2 regions of the Pantoea trifolii genome follow, and region 1 is predicted to be linked to the other one. Evidence: predicted binding sites of a transcription regulator. Region 1 holds the regulator's gene; the other holds the start of a gene.
What was found. Region 1 encodes PurR, which represses purine synthesis genes. Its sites were predicted from a motif close to CANGCAAACGTTTGCNTG; they were not measured.
Positions count from the first base shown of each region.

Region 1 (7,778 bases):
TCGTCGTTACTAGACGACCGGTCTTCCTGGAGCAATCAATATGGCGAGTAAGCAGCTATTCTCCCCACTCAAAGTGGGCGCGATTACCGTACCGAACCGCATTTTCATGGCCCCGTTGACGCGTCTGCGCAGCATTGAGCCGGGCGATATCCCGACGCCGCTGATGGCTGAATATTATCAGCAGCGCGCCAGTGCCGGTTTAATCATCACCGAAGCCACCCAGATCTCTTTCCAGGCGAAAGGCTATGCCGGTGCGCCGGGCCTGCACACACAGCAGCAAATTGCCGCGTGGAAAATGATTAACGAAGGCATTCATGCCGCTAACGGTCACAGCGCCGTGCAGCTGTGGCACACCGGCCGCATCTCTCATAACAGCGTGCAGCCAGAAGGCAAAGCACCGGTCGCACCGACCGCGCTGGCGGCGGGTACGCGCACTTCTCTGCGCGCTGCGGATGGTTCGGTCTATCGTGAAGACACTTCAGCACCGCGCGAGCTGTCAGTGGCTGAAATTCAGCAAATCGTCAAAGATTTTGGTCAGGCCGCTGCCAATGCGCGCGAAGCCGACTTCGACCTGCTGGAGTTGCACTCAGCACACGGTTATCTGATGCATCAGTTCCTCGCACCCGGCTCAAACCAGCGTAGCGATGAGTACGGCGGTTCGATTGAGAGACGTGGCCGTTTCGCGCTGGAAGTGGTGGATGCGGCGATTGCTAACTGGTCTGCCGATCGTATCGGTATCCGCGTTTCGCCAATCGGTGCCTTCCAGAATCTGGAAAATGGCCCGGAAGAAGAGAAAGCAGCGTTGTGGTACATCGCCGAGTTGGGCAAGCGCGGCATCGCCTATCTGCACCTTTCTGAGCCAGACTGGGCGGGCGGACAGCCATACAGCGATGCATTCCGTGAGAAAGTGCGTGCGCTGTTCCCAGGCGTGATTATTGGTGCCGGTGCCTACACCGTTGAGAAAGCGGATGATCTGATTGCGCGCGGCCTGATTGACGCAGTGGCGTTTGGCCGCGACTTTATCGCTAACCCGGATCTGGTTGCTCGTTTGCAGCAAGATGCGCCACTCAATCCGCAGCGCCCTGAAAGCTTCTACGGCGGCGGCGCGGAAGGTTACACCGATTATCCCACCCTGTAAGAAAATGGCTGCCGCCTCGGATAGGCGGCAGCGTTGTTTCATCAGTGTGTATACTTAGTTGTCTTGTCATTCACTGATGACGTTTTAAAAAAGAGGATGTTATGCGTTTACTTCACACCATGTTACGCGTTGGCGATTTGCAACGTTCTATCGATTTCTACACCCGCGTGCTCGGCATGCGCGTGCTGCGTCAGAGCGAAAACACCGAGTACAAATACACGCTGGCATTCGTTGGCTACACCGAAGAGAGCGAAGGCGCGGTGATTGAGCTGACTTACAACTGGGGCGTGGATAAATACGATCTCGGCAACGCTTACGGCCATATCGCGCTGGGCGTGGACAACGTGGCTGACACCTGCGAACGCATTCGCAGCGCGGGCGGCAACGTAACGCGTGAAGCGGGCCCGGTAAAAGGCGGTTCTACCATTATTGCCTTTGTTGAAGATCCAGACGGCTACAAGATCGAACTGATTGAAAATAAACATGCCGGTCACGGCTTAGGCAACTAAGGTTGCTGGTCAGCCTGCTAATTGCAGGCTGATTTCCCTCTCCTGCTGCACCCTCCTGCGATTTTTGCCATAATGCGCGCTGCCCTATTTATTGCCATGAGATCCTGATGTCTGAATCGAACGCTTTAAACGCTCTCCACCAACGCTTCCGCGGTTTTTATCCTGTTGTGATCGACGTTGAAACCGCAGGTTTCAATGCACAAACCGATGCACTGCTGGAAATTGCAGCCACAACGCTGAAAATGGATGAAGACGGCTGGTTGCACCGCGATGAAACGCTGCACTTCCATGTGGAACCGTTTGAAGGCGCCATTCTGAATCCTGCTGCGCTGGCGTTTACCGGCATCGATCCCACCAATCCGCTGCGCGGTGCGGTTAGTGAATACGAAGCTCTGCATGCGATTTTTAAAATGGTGCGCAAAGGCACCAAAGATAGCGGCTGCAATCGCGCGATTATCGTGGCGCACAATGCCACTTTCGATCTCAACTTCGTGATGGCGGCCGCAGAGCGCGCCAGCCTGAAGCGCAATCCGTTCCACCCTTTTGCCACCTTTGATACCGCAGCGTTAAGTGGTTTAGTGCTGGGGCAAACCGTGTTGGCGAAAGCCTGCAAAGCGGCGGGAATGGAGTTTGATAGCACACAAGCGCATTCGGCGCTGTATGACACCGAGCAAACCGCGACGCTATTTTGTGAGTTGGTGAACCGCTGGAAACGCCTGGGCGGCTGGCCGCTGGCTTTCAGTGAAGAATCTGCAGACGAGGCGTCTGCCGAGTAAGCAAAGAAAAGGCCGACATTTGTCGGCCTTCTGCATTATTCCGCTTCTTTATACTTCTCAGCGGTCTCTTTCAGCAGTGGCTGAAGTTCGCCGCGCTGGAACATCTCAACGATGATGTCGCAGCCGCCGACCAGTTCGCCATCGACCCACAGCTGCGGGAAAGTTGGCCAGTTAGCGTATTTTGGCATTTCAGCGCGAATATCCGGGTTCTGCAGAATGTCCACGTATGCGAAACGCTCGCCACAGGCAGAAAGCGCCTGCACGGCTTGCGCCGAGAAACCGCAGCTTGGCAGCTTCGGAGAACCTTTCATGTACAGCAGAATCGGGTTTTCTGCGATCTGACGCTGAATTTTTTCAACAGTACTCATTATTGCCTTCCTTAATCTTCTACTTCGTGTTTGTTTATTGTAGCGATTTCGCTCCCGGACTGAAAACGGGATTTTGCGTTTGCACTGGCGAATCGCCATGTTTGTTAAGTTAACGCATGACAAATAACATTTTCATATCATTAATTGGCATTAATAAATTAATAATTAGCAATAGTTTCGCTGCGTTAACCAGCTGAAATCGCTCATTTTTGCTACAGAATCAATCTGGTAACATATTAATGGAAAAAGGCCTTACCTTTTGGAAAAAAAGTGGATTAGAATTGCCTCGGCGCTGGTCACTTGATCAGATTTCTCTCACTTTGCCGCAGTCTGCTTTCATTCAGCCTGCTTAACCTGTAACCGGATTATGCGTCTACTAATTACGCTTTTCATACTGGCTTTCGCCCAACTGTTTTTTAATGTGGCTGCTGCATCTCCGCATGCGCCCGTTAATGCCAGTTCGCTTAAAGCAGAGAAAAAGAGCGCACGTGAAGACGAGCGCCGCAAACGACGCCCGGTGAAAACCACCACCAAAAAATCGCGCCTGACTGCTGTTCAAAAATTCAAACTCAAAAAACAGACCAAAACAGAAACCGCGCTGCACAAGACCACCAGCAAAAAATCCCCGCTGAAACTTTCTGCTAAGAAATACGGTCATCAACGTTTAGCGAAGAAAACACCTGAGATCGCCGTCGATGATGAAGCGTTAGCGCTGACCGGCATCAAAATGAGTAAGGCGCACCGCCAGCGTTATCAAAAGGCGCGTGAAACGGCGATGACCAAATTGATGGGCCAACTCGGCAAACCCTATCAATGGGGCGGTGCTTCGCCACATACCGGTTTCGACTGCAGCGGCTTAGTGTGGTACGCCTATAAAGATCTGGTGAAATTCAAACTGCCACGCACCGCTAATGAGATGTATCACCTGCGCGATGCGGCACCGATTAAACGTGAAATGCTCGAGAAAGGCGATTTGGTGTTCTTCCGCATCAATAATCGCGGCACTGCCGATCATGTGGGCGTGTATCTCGGCAACGGGAAATTCATTCAGTCGCCGCGTACCGGCAAAGATATTCAGATCAGCGCATTGGGTGAGGATTACTGGCAGAAACACTATGTGGGCGCGCGTCGCATGATGACGCCAAAAACTATTCGCTAGTTGTTGCGCAACAATCATAAAAAAGCCGGATGCTGTTCTCAGCTCCGGCTTTTTTGTTAATGCATGATCGCGGTAAAGCTGAAGGCGATAATCATCAACAGTGCGCCAACAGTGGTCATTAGCGCCAGTTTCAGGTCGGTATTCATCACAACTCCTTAGTCACACAATTATTAGGGTTAAAGCGATTTTCGCACAGCAATGGGCAAAAATCTCGTTTTATACGCATCAGCTTGCTAGAATCGCCGCCTTTCGTTGCGCAACAGATTTTGCGCATCCTGTATCAACAGCGTGATGAAGTGATTTCGCCTGCTAAAACACACCGTTTTGCCCGCTTTTTTGGGCTGTAAAAGCATTAGCAGACGCAAACGTTTAACAATATACTTATCAGTAAGTTGCGATAAGCCCAGGAGTACCATTTTCATGGCAACAATTAAAGATGTCGCAAAACGCGCGGGTGTCTCAACCACCACGGTTTCGCATGTCATCAACAAAACGCGTTTCGTTGCGGAAGAGACGCGTAACGCCGTATGGGAAGCGATCAAAGAATTACACTACTCGCCCAGTGCCGTGGCGCGTAGTCTCAAAGTTAATCACACCAAAACCTTGGGTCTGCTGGCGACCTCCAGCGAAGCGCCCTACTTCGCTGAAATTATCGAAGCGGTGGAGAACCGGTGTTTCGAACGCGGCTATACGCTGATTCTCGGCAATGCGCACAACGATCTGCAAAAGCAGCGCGCTTACCTGTCGATGATGGCGCAAAAGCGCGTCGATGGATTGCTGGTGATGTGTTCGGAATATCCAGACGATTTGCTGCAGATGCTGGAAGAGAACCGCAATATCCCCATGGTGGTGATGGATTGGGGCGCGTCACGCGGTGATTTCACCGATACCGTGCAGGACAATGCGTTTCAGGGCGGTTATCTCGCCGGGCGTTATCTGATCGAACGCGGCCATCGCGATATCGGTGCCATTCCAGGCCAGATGGAGCGCAACACCGGCGGCGGACGTCACGCTGGCTTCCTGCAGGCGATGAGCGAAGCGGGCATTACGGTGCGTCCGGAATGGGTGGTTCAGGGCGACTTTGAACCTGAATCGGGCTATCAGGCGATGCAGCAGATTTTAAATCAGAAACAGCGTCCAACCGCGGTGTTCTGCGGTGGCGATATCATGGCGATGGGCGCGATTTGCGCCGCTGATGAGATGGGCTTGCGCGTACCGCAGGATATCTCAGTCATTGGCTACGATAACGTGCGCAACGCGCGCTATTTCACCCCAGCGCTGACCACCGTGCACCAGCCGAAAGCCGAACTGGGTGAAAAAGCGCTGGAAATGCTGCTGGATCGCATCACCAGCAAGCGCGAAGATCCGCAAACAATCGAAGTCCAGCCAACGCTAATTGAACGCCGTTCGGTGGCGTACGGTCCGTTCCGCGACTATCGCCGCTAAGCCGACACTTCGCTGAGCCATTCGTGGTTCAGCGTTTCGGCATCCCCGAGATAAGCCAGTAACCACGCCAGCGCCGGTGACGCGCGCTGTTCTGACCAGCTAACGCAGCACGGGCTGTCCGGAAAAGCCTGCGGCAGCGCCAGTTCAACCAGTTTATGGCTGTCCAGCAGTGGACGCGCCAAATGGCCCGGCACCATTCCGACGCACAATCCTGCCAGCAAACAATCCATCCCGGTTTCCCACTCTGGCACTACCAACCGCCGCTGATTATCCAGCGTCCACGTCATACGGCGCGGCAACGCACGCGAGGTATCTTCCAGCACCAGCGATGGCCACGCCCGCAAGGTTTCATCATCCAGTTCCGTGCTGTTGACCAGCGGATGGTCGGGACTCACCACACAGCGCCAGTTCAGCGCGCCCATATCCTGAAAGGCAAAACGTCCACCCACCGGGATCGCCTGGGTCGCGCCAATCGCCACATCAACCCGGCCATCAGCCAACGCATCCCATACGCCGTTGAACACTTCGTAGCTGATAATCAGCTCCATATCGGGAAAATGGCGATAGAAATCCTTCACTAACTGCCGCGTGCGCTGCGGTTTAACAATGCAGTCAACCGCGATACTTAGCTCCCCACGCCAGCCATTCGCCAGTTGCTGACACTGTCGACGGGTTGCCAGCATTTTTTTGATAACAGATCGCCCTTCGCGTACAAAATGCTCGCCCGCCGGTGTCATCACCACTTCGCGGTGCTGGCGCTCAAACAGCGGCACCGCCAGCCAGCTTTCCAGCTGTCGCACGGTATAGCTGACGGCAGAAGGCACGCGATGCAGCTCCTGCGCGGCCGCACTAAAACTGCCGGTGCGCGCCACCGCATCTACCACTTCAAGCGCATATTCTGACCACATAATTTTGCCTTCAAAAAATTTAACAGCACTATGCAAATATTAGCGTTTCACAAAGCGCGTTGCATCCTTTTACACTCCCCGGCGTTCAACCTGCCCAAAAGAGAATCAACATGTTGTCGTCTAAAGCATTTATGCCTTATCTCGCCGTGCTCAGCATGCTCGGCTTTCTTGCCACGGATATGTATTTACCCGCCTTTGGCGATATGCAGCGTGATTTCGCTAGCGCACCTGGCACCATCAGCGCCAGCCTGAGTCTGTTTCTCGGCGGTTTCGCCTGTGCCCAGGTTTTTTGGGGGCCGCTGTCGGATCGTTACGGGCGTAAACCGATTTTGCTAGCGGGGTTAGCCATCTTCGCCCTTGGTTGTCTGGGGATGCTTTGGGTGACCGATGTGCGCCTGATGCTGGCACTGCGTTTTGTGCAGGCAATTGGTGTCTGTGCGGCTGCCGTAAGCTGGCAGGCGCTGGTGGTGGATCACTATCCAAAAGCCAAAGCCAATAAAGTGTTTGCCACGATTATGCCGCTGGTTGCGCTGTCTCCGGCGCTGGCACCGCTGCTCGGCGCCTGGCTTATCGGCCACTTCCACTGGCGCAGCATCTTTATCACACTAACGCTGGTTGCCGTGGTGCTACTGATGGGTACGCTGCAGTTAACCTCGCCTAAGCGCGAGAAAGTGGCGTCAGGTAAACAACCCGGCTGGTTGACCTTGCTGGGTACTCGCGTTTACAGCGGTAACGTCTTGATCTACTCGGCCTGTTCGGCGAGCTTTTTCGCCTGGCTGACAGGCTCACCTTTCATTCTCGCCGCTGCTGGCCTGACGCCGGGTGATATTGGCCTGAGCTATATTCCGCAGACCATTGCGTTTCTGATTGGTGGCTTTGGCTGCCGCACGCTGTTAAATCGCTATCAGGGCGCGCAACTGCTGCCGTGGTTGCTGGTGCTGTATAGCCTGAGCATCCTGAGTTTGTTTGTCATCGCCCTGATGCCATCAGCGCCGCTGTTTGTGCTGTTGATGCCTTTCTGCGGCATGGCGCTGGCCAATGGCGCGATCTATCCAATTGTGGTTGCCAGAGCATTAGCGCACTTCCCGCACGCCACCGGTAAAGCCGCAGGATTACAGAACTTATTCCAGTTAGGATTGTGCTTTGTAGCCAGCCTGCTGGTCTCCGCCGGCCTTGAACAGGCGCTGTTCAACACCACGTTAGTGATGGTCGCTACTGTGGTACTGGCGTGGGTGGGCTTTGTCTGCCAGCGAACGGTAAACGCACAAAGTGATATTGCCCACACTTCCCGTCCCTGCGAAGATAATCTCTAAGCCAGCGCTTTTCGTTAGCAAACTAACGATAACCCGTTGAATATTGACCCACGTGAGCATATACTCTGTGGGTCAGTAATTCTGTATTAAATCAATAATATAAATGTAATACCTTTAGCGACCCTGTCGCGGGATGGCGTCTGCACATTATCCGGTGCGGC
Region 1 covers NZ_JANIET010000001.1:1,861,940-1,869,717, reverse strand. Annotated here, with positions in the region: gene nemA (alkene reductase) at 41-1,138, shown strand; gene gloA (lactoylglutathione lyase) at 1,240-1,647, shown strand; gene rnt (ribonuclease T) at 1,755-2,423, shown strand; gene NQH49_RS08695 (Grx4 family monothiol glutaredoxin) at 2,459-2,794, opposite strand; gene NQH49_RS08690 (C40 family peptidase) at 3,159-3,950, shown strand; gene cydH (cytochrome bd-I oxidase subunit CydH) at 4,007-4,096, opposite strand; gene purR (HTH-type transcriptional repressor PurR) at 4,371-5,396, shown strand; gene punR (DNA-binding transcriptional activator PunR) at 5,393-6,304, opposite strand; gene punC (purine nucleoside transporter PunC) at 6,415-7,617, shown strand.

Region 2 (7,778 bases), 710 kb from region 1:
AGAAGTGGTCAAACGGACAATATCACGTGGGGTAAAGTGCTCACCGGCGGTTTCATTGGAACTTTCAGCGAAGCGGCGGATCAGCTCTTCAAACACCAATCCCATGTCATGGTTAGATATTCTTTTTGGGCTGAGATCAGTTACCGCAAACAATTTGACCACTTTGAACAGTAGGTTAGCTTGCTTTAACTCACTCACATATTCGCTAAATTTGAACTGTTCGAAAATCTGACGTGCATCATTAGAAAAGCATTTGACATAATTCAGCAAATTATCTGCGTTATCGCTTTGGCCCAACTTGCTTAGATTCATGGGAGAAGTATTAAAAAAGGACAGACCATTAGTTGCGCGTAGCAGAAACTTTTCCTTAGCGTCTTCAGGCAAGTCTTTCATTGACTCAAGCTTTTCAGCCTGAGACAACACTGCATCTTTACTCTCCTCAAGCACACACTCAAGTCGACGCAGCAACGTAAATGGCAGGATGATGCGACCATAAAGTGACTGTTTGAAATCTCCGCGAAGAAGGTCGGCAACCGACCAGAGAAATGCGGCAGTTTGAGAAAAATTATGATTGGACATTATGCAACCTGAGTTAAGGCAAAGTGGTTAGTTCTACTATTGCGGCAATTGTATAAAGGATTGCCATATATAAAGGTCATTGGCGAATAGCACTTCAATAACTGCTTTATATAAGAGTAGATCTAAGGGATTGGGCAAAATAATACAGCTAGCGAACTGTATGACAAGGATAAACGACGAATGAATTTAAAATAATAAGAGACAAAGATGAGGAGAATTCGGGATGGTACGCCCTACAGGATTCGAACCTGTGACCTACGGCTTAGAAGGCCGGTGCTCTATCCAACTGAGCTAAGGGCGCATAGTGATTGGGTCGGATTATACGTCCAGCGGCTCGCGCGTCAACGTTTTTGCCTCCCACGAGCAGCGGAGTGCTGGCAGATTAACCAAAACCCCTTAATGCCGCTTGCGCCACTCGCTCATCGACACTAGATTTCCGCCCTGCTCCGTTTCGCCTTCCAGCTCAATCCCTTGCTGCGTGAAGTGCGCATTGTACTGGTCGCGCAGCGCATGCAGTTCCTGGCTGTCCGGCTCCAGTTGGCGCAAGAACCCCAACGCCAGCAACAGCTGCTGCCGTGAAATCAACGCTGAAAACCCAGCCCGGCTCAGAATGCCGTGCCAGCGCTGCCTATTTTCGTCGCTGCCATCGACGATCAGCACCTGCCAAATCAGCAGCACCGCCGCGCCATTGTGCAGATGTGTGTCGTTATCGCCCGCGATGTAGTCGGTAAACTCTTTTGCCGCCTCTTTGCCCATCAGCGACAACATCGATTCGATATGCACCGGCGGCAGTTGCAACCGTTTATTGAGCGCCTGTACCGCATGGCGCGAGCTGGCCGTCAGCAGCTGAAAACCTACCACGAACACCACCGCCAGCGTGGCGAGAATTAACCAAATCATCACGTCATCCATCCCATTCACTGCCGGGCATCATAAGCGCTAACGCGGGCGGGCGCCACGGCGAAAAATCGGGAAAGCGGCGTTGATGGCGAATCTCTACCTGACAGCCGCACGCGCTTCTGACAGAATAGGCGCCATCCCCGATCTAACCCTCTACAGATGGATTTCCTCTCTGATGGCAGCAAAAATTATTGACGGTAAAACGATTGCGCAGCAGGTGCGCCTTGAGGTTGCCGAAAAAGTACAGCAGCGTCTGGCGGCCGGAAAACGTGCGCCCGGTTTGGCAGTTGTGCTGGTGGGTGAAAACCCGGCTTCACAGATCTATGTCGCCAGCAAACGTCGTGCTTGTGATGAAGTGGGCTTCATCTCCCGCTCCTACGATCTGCCCGCCACCACCAGCGAAGCCGAACTGCTGGAGCTGATTGATACGCTCAACAACGATAACGATATCGACGGCATTCTGGTGCAGTTGCCGCTGCCAGCTGGCATCGATAACGTCAAAGTGCTGGAGCGCATCGTTCCAGACAAAGACGTGGATGGCTTCCATCCGTACAACGTCGGTCGTCTGTGCCAGCGCGCGCCAAAGCTGCGTCCGTGTACGCCGCGCGGCATCGTCACCTTACTGGAGCGCTACAATATCGATACTTACGGCCTGAACGCCGTGGTGGTTGGCGCATCGAATATCGTTGGCCGTCCGATGAGCATGGAGCTGCTGCTCGCCGGTTGCACCACCACCGTGACGCACCGTTTCACCAAAGATCTGCGTCATCACGTTGAGCACGCCGATCTGCTGGTGGTGGCGGTCGGCAAGCCGGGCTTTATTCCGGGCGACTGGATCAAGCCGGGCGCGGTAGTCATTGATGTGGGTATCAACCGTCTCGACAGCGGCAAAGTGGTCGGCGATGTGGAGTTCGAAGCGGCTGCTGAGCGCGCTTCGTACATCACGCCCGTTCCAGGCGGCGTCGGTCCAATGACGGTCGCTACCCTGATCCAAAACACGCTGACAGCGTGTGAAGAATTTCACGACATTGAGGAGGCATAATGGCCAGTTTTTCTCTCGGTAAACATGCCCACGTTGATTTGTGCGACCTGCTGAAACTCGAAGGTTGGGTGCAAAGCGGTGCGCAGGCGAAAGCCGTGATCGCGGAAGGCGAAGTGCGCGTCGATGGCGCAGTTGAAACGCGTAAGCGCTGCAAGATTGTTGAAGGCCAGAAGGTTGAGTTTGCTGGTTTTAAAATTACGGTTGTAGCGTAGTCATCCGGAAGGTCGCCATGAATGGCGACCTTACAAGACGCGGGTTTCCCCTTCGATTTGCGCCAGCTCGATATGGTTCACCGCCGTATGCTGCGCAATCAGCGTTGCCAGTTTCGGTGAATGGCTGGTGATCCACAGTTGGCTGAACTGGCTGGCTTCGGCAATCAGGCGCGCCAATGCGGGCAACAAATCTTCATGTAAACTGTTCTCCGGTTCATTCAGCGCCATAAACGCCGGCGGACGCGGGCTGAGCAGCGCCACCACCAAACACAAAAAGCGCAACGTGCCATCCGAGAACTCAGCGCTCTCCAGCGGACGCAAAATCCCACGCCGAGACATCAGCATCTGAAAACGCCCGTTCTGCACATCAACGTGAAATTCGGTGTCAGGGAACGCTTCGGCCATCACTTGATGCAGCAATTCGCGATGACCGACTTCATTAATTGTCGCCCACGCGGCAGCTAAATTACTGCCATCATGCGCCAGAATCGGCGCACGCACACCGATCTGCGGTGCCCGAATTGGCGAACCTGGCCACACGGCAAACTCGTGGTAGAAGCGCCATTTCTGCAACCTTTCGCGCACCTGAGAAAGCTCGGGATAAAGATGCGGTTCGCCCAGTTGCCCAAACAGCGACTCTTCCGGGTGCAAAACCGCTGGATAGGTCACGCGTTCACCCTCGACGTTATGCAGAAACGCGGTTTGATTTTGCCGCTGCAAAATGCACGAGGAAGGGCGACGTCGCTGACCACTCATCCAGATGCGCTCCTCTTTCACCAGCGGATCAAGGCTAAAGAGCGTCGGAGACGGCTCAGGAAAACCGATATCGAGCTGATAATCCATATCGTCCATCACCACAGCCATGATCAAACGCTTGGGATCGTGCCGACGATCTCCGCGCCGCAATCCGCCTGCCCACATCGCTTTCTGGATGCCGCCCTCTTCCGCCAGCGCCAACGCTAAGCGTCCGCTCGCCGCTTCATGCAGCAGTCGCACCGCTTTATACAGGTTGGATTTGCCGCAGCCGTTGGGGCCGCTGACCACGTTGAGCTGCTGCAGCGGCAGCGTCAGATCGCGCACCGAGCGGAAGCCGTGAATATGAATCTGTTCAATCGCCATAATAAAAAAGGGCGATTTCTCGCCCTCTCCGGTTATTTGCGTCGCCAGCTGGAACCTTGCGGCCCATCTTCAACGATCACGCCCAACTCATTGAGCTTATCGCGCGCCACATCCGCCTGCGCCCAATCTTTGGCCGCACGCGCGTCGGAACGGGCTTTCACCCAATGCTCGATTTTCGCCACTTCATCGTCATTCACCTGCGCTCCGCTTTGCAGGAACAGCTCGGGATCCTGCTGCAGAATGCCCAGCACGTTAGCGATCTGGCGCAGTTTCGCCGCCAGCGCATCAGCGGAGACTTTGTCTTCGGTCTTCAGACGATTGACTTCACGCGCCATATCGAACAACACCGAATAGGCTTCCGGCGTGTTGAAGTCGTCATCCATCGCGATGCGGAAACGCGCTTCAAACTCTTCGCCACCCGCCGCCGTGGCGTTGGCATCGGTATGACGCAGCGCGGTGTACAAGCGCTCGAGCGCGGCACGCGCCTGATTGAGGTTATCTTCGCCGTAGTTGAGCTGGCTGCGATAGTGGCCCGACATCAGGAAGTAACGCACGGTTTCGGCATCGTAGTGCTGCAACACATCGCGCACGGTGAAGAAGTTATCCAGCGATTTCGACATCTTCTCGCGATCAACCATCACCATGCCGGAGTGCATCCAGTAATTCACATACGGACCATCGTGCGCACAGGTGGATTGCGCCACTTCGTTTTCATGGTGCGGGAACATCAGATCTGAACCGCCGCCATGAATGTCGAAATGGGTGCCAAGCTGTTTGCAGTTCATCGCTGAACATTCGATGTGCCAGCCTGGACGACCGTTGCCCCACGGCGAATTCCACGCCGGTTCGTCGGCTTTAGACATCTTCCACAGCACGAAGTCCATCGGATTGCGCTTCACATCCGCCACTTCGACGCGTGCACCGGCCTGCAGCTGCTCCAGATCCTGACGCGACAGTACGCCGTACTCTTTGTCGCTCATCACGTCGAACATCACGTCGCCGTTGTCCGCCACGTACGCGTGCTTACGCTCAATCAGCCTGCCGACCAGCTCGATAATCTCGTCGATATGGCGGGTGGCGCGCGGCTCCAGATCCGGCGGCAAAATGCCGAGCGCGGCGAAATCGTTGTGCATCTCGGCGATCATGCGGTTGGTCAGCGTTTCAATGCTTTCCCCGTTTTGATTGGCACGTTTGATGATTTTGTCATCGATATCGGTGATGTTACGCACATACTTCAGCTGATAGCCCACGTAACGCAGATAACGCGCCACCACGTCGAATGCCACAAACGTACGCCCATGGCCGATATGACAGAGGTCGTAAACCGTGATACCACACACGTACATACCGATTTGACCGGCATGGATGGGTTTGAATTCCTCTTTCTGTCGACTCAGGGTGTTATAAATCTTTAGCATTGAACGGTTCCGTTTTAATTACGTGTGCGGGATTCGAACATTATAAAAATGTAGCCGGTTATTGTGCCGTATTTTTCTGACTTGTGCATCGCTCGGTTGCCAACTGCCGTCCGGTTACTGACGCGTTATTGGAAATTGTGATATAAGAAGCGTCTACAAAAATGCCTCGCCGCCTTGCTGGCGTGGCAGTTGATACTGACGACAACCTTGACAGGAAGAAAATAATGGTCACTTTCCAGACGAACCATGGCGATATCGTAATTAAAACTTTCGATGACAAAGCGCCGGCTACCGTGAAGAACTTCCTGGAATACTGCGCGGAAGGTTTTTACGATAACACTATCTTCCATCGCGTAATCAACGGTTTCATGATTCAGGGCGGCGGTTTTGAGCCTGGCATGAAGCAGAAAGATACCAAAGCAGACATCCGCAACGAAGCGAACAACGGCCTGAAAAACACCAAAGGCACGCTGGCGATGGCGCGTACTCAGGCGCCACACTCTGCCACTGCCCAGTTCTTCATCAACGTGGCAGACAACGACTTCCTGAACTTCCGTGACGAAAGCCTGCAAGGCTGGGGTTACTGCGTGTTCGCTGAAGTGGTTGAAGGCATGGACGTGGTTGAGAAAATCAAAGCGGTGAAAACCGGCCGCAGCGGCATGCATCAGGACGTTCCGGTTGAAGACGTTGTCATCCAGAAAGTGACTGTTAGCGAGTAATGTCGCGCACGCTGTTTATCGCAGATCTGCATCTGTGTCATGAAGAACCGGCAATTACTGCCGGTTTTCTGCATTTTTTGCAGGGAGAAGCGCGTTCCTGCGATGCGCTTTACATCCTCGGCGATCTGTTTGAAGCCTGGATCGGCGACGACGATCCCAATCCGCTGCATCAGCAAATCGCTGCGGCGCTCAAGGCGCTGCCGGTGCCTAAATTCTTTATCCACGGTAATCGCGATTTCCTGCTCGGCCAGCGTTTTGCACGCGCTTCTGGCATGACGTTGCTGCCGGAAGAAAAGGTGCTCGATCTCTACGGACATCGCGTGTTGATCATGCACGGCGATACCTTGTGCACCGACGATGAAGGTTATCAGCGTTTTCGCGCCAAAGTGCATCAGCGCTGGTTGCAGCGCCTGTTCCTCGCGTTGCCACTGCGTCTGCGCGTGCGCATTGCCGCGCGCATGCGCAATGGCAGCAAGCAGGCGAATCAGCACAAGTCGGTCAGCATCATGGACGTCAATCAGTCCGCAGTGGAAGCCGCGATGACGCGCCAGCAGGTGCCGATTCTGATTCACGGCCACACCCATCGTCCCGCCATTCACACCTTCACGCTGCACGGCAAAAACGCCGAGCGCGCGGTGCTGGGTGCCTGGCATGAGAACGGATCGATGATTCAGCTTGATGCCAACGGCGTCAGCCTGATCGAATTCCCCTTCTGAAATCCGGGCATCAATGCCCGTTTTCCGCCTACGCAACCGTTTTCCTTGCTGCCATCTCATGCTATTCTCTGTGCCCTTCTTCGCCTGCCCGCCCGGCCAGGTTCGTTTGCATATTCACAGGAGTTGACCGCATGTCATCCAACGCCACCCCGGCCCGTATCGCCATTGTCATGGGTTCCAAAAGTGACTGGGCTACCATGCAGTTCGCCGAGGAAATTCTTAACAGCCTGGATGTTCCCTTCCACGTTGAAGTGGTCTCAGCTCACCGTACGCCCGACAAACTGTTCAGCTTCGCGGAAACCGCAGCCGACAACGGTTTTCAGGTGATCATCGCCGGTGCCGGCGGTGCTGCCCATTTGCCGGGCATGCTGGCCGCGAAAACGCTGGTGCCGGTGCTGGGCGTGCCAGTGCAAAGCGCGGCGCTGAGCGGCGTCGATAGCCTCTACTCCATCGTGCAGATGCCGCGCGGTATTCCGGTCGGAACGCTGGCGATTGGTAAAGCCGGTGCCGCTAACGCTGCCCTGCTGGCGGCGCAGATTCTGGCGATCCACGACAGCGCGCTGTCAACGCGCATCGCCAACTGGCGTCAAACGCAGACTGATGAAGTGCTGAACAACCCGGATCCGCGGGAGGAAGCATGAAGCCGGTTTGCGTATTAGGAAATGGTCAGTTAGGCCGCATGCTGCGCCAGGCCGGTGAACCGCTGGGCATCGCGGTGTATCCGGTGGGTCTGGATGCGGAGCCTTCTGCGCTGCCGATCGCCGAAAGCGTGATCACCGCTGAGATTGAGCGCTGGCCGGAAACCGCGTTAACCCGCGAACTGGCGAGCCATCCGGCCTTTGTGAATCGCGATATTTTCCCGCGTCTGGCCGATCGCCTGACGCAAAAACAGCTGCTGGATCAACTGAACCTCGCCACCGCGCCGTGGCAGCTGCTGGCCGATAAAGCCGAGTGGCCGAACGTGTTCAGCAAATTGGGCGAACTGGCGATTGTGAAGCGTCGTACCGGCGGCTATGACGGCCGTGGTCAGTGGCGTTTGCGCGCCAATGAAACCGATGCGCTACCGGATGAGT
Region 2 covers NZ_JANIET010000001.1:1,148,377-1,156,154, reverse strand. Annotated here, with positions in the region: gene NQH49_RS05285 (type I restriction-modification system subunit M) at 1-579, opposite strand, end outside; tRNA gene NQH49_RS05280 (tRNA-Arg) at 804-880, opposite strand; gene NQH49_RS05275 (DUF1198 family protein) at 976-1,479, opposite strand; gene folD (bifunctional methylenetetrahydrofolate dehydrogenase/methenyltetrahydrofolate cyclohydrolase FolD) at 1,655-2,521, shown strand; gene ybcJ (ribosome-associated protein YbcJ) at 2,521-2,733, shown strand; gene NQH49_RS05260 (AAA family ATPase) at 2,764-3,852, opposite strand; gene cysS (cysteine--tRNA ligase) at 3,885-5,270, opposite strand; gene ppiB (peptidylprolyl isomerase B) at 5,495-5,989, shown strand; gene lpxH (UDP-2,3-diacylglucosamine diphosphatase) at 5,989-6,705, shown strand; gene purE (5-(carboxyamino)imidazole ribonucleotide mutase) at 6,837-7,346, shown strand; gene purK (5-(carboxyamino)imidazole ribonucleotide synthase) at 7,343-7,778, shown strand, end outside.
Region 2: purE (5-(carboxyamino)imidazole ribonucleotide mutase) is a predicted target of PurR. The motif match lies at 6,735-6,752, and genes of this name have one in related genera.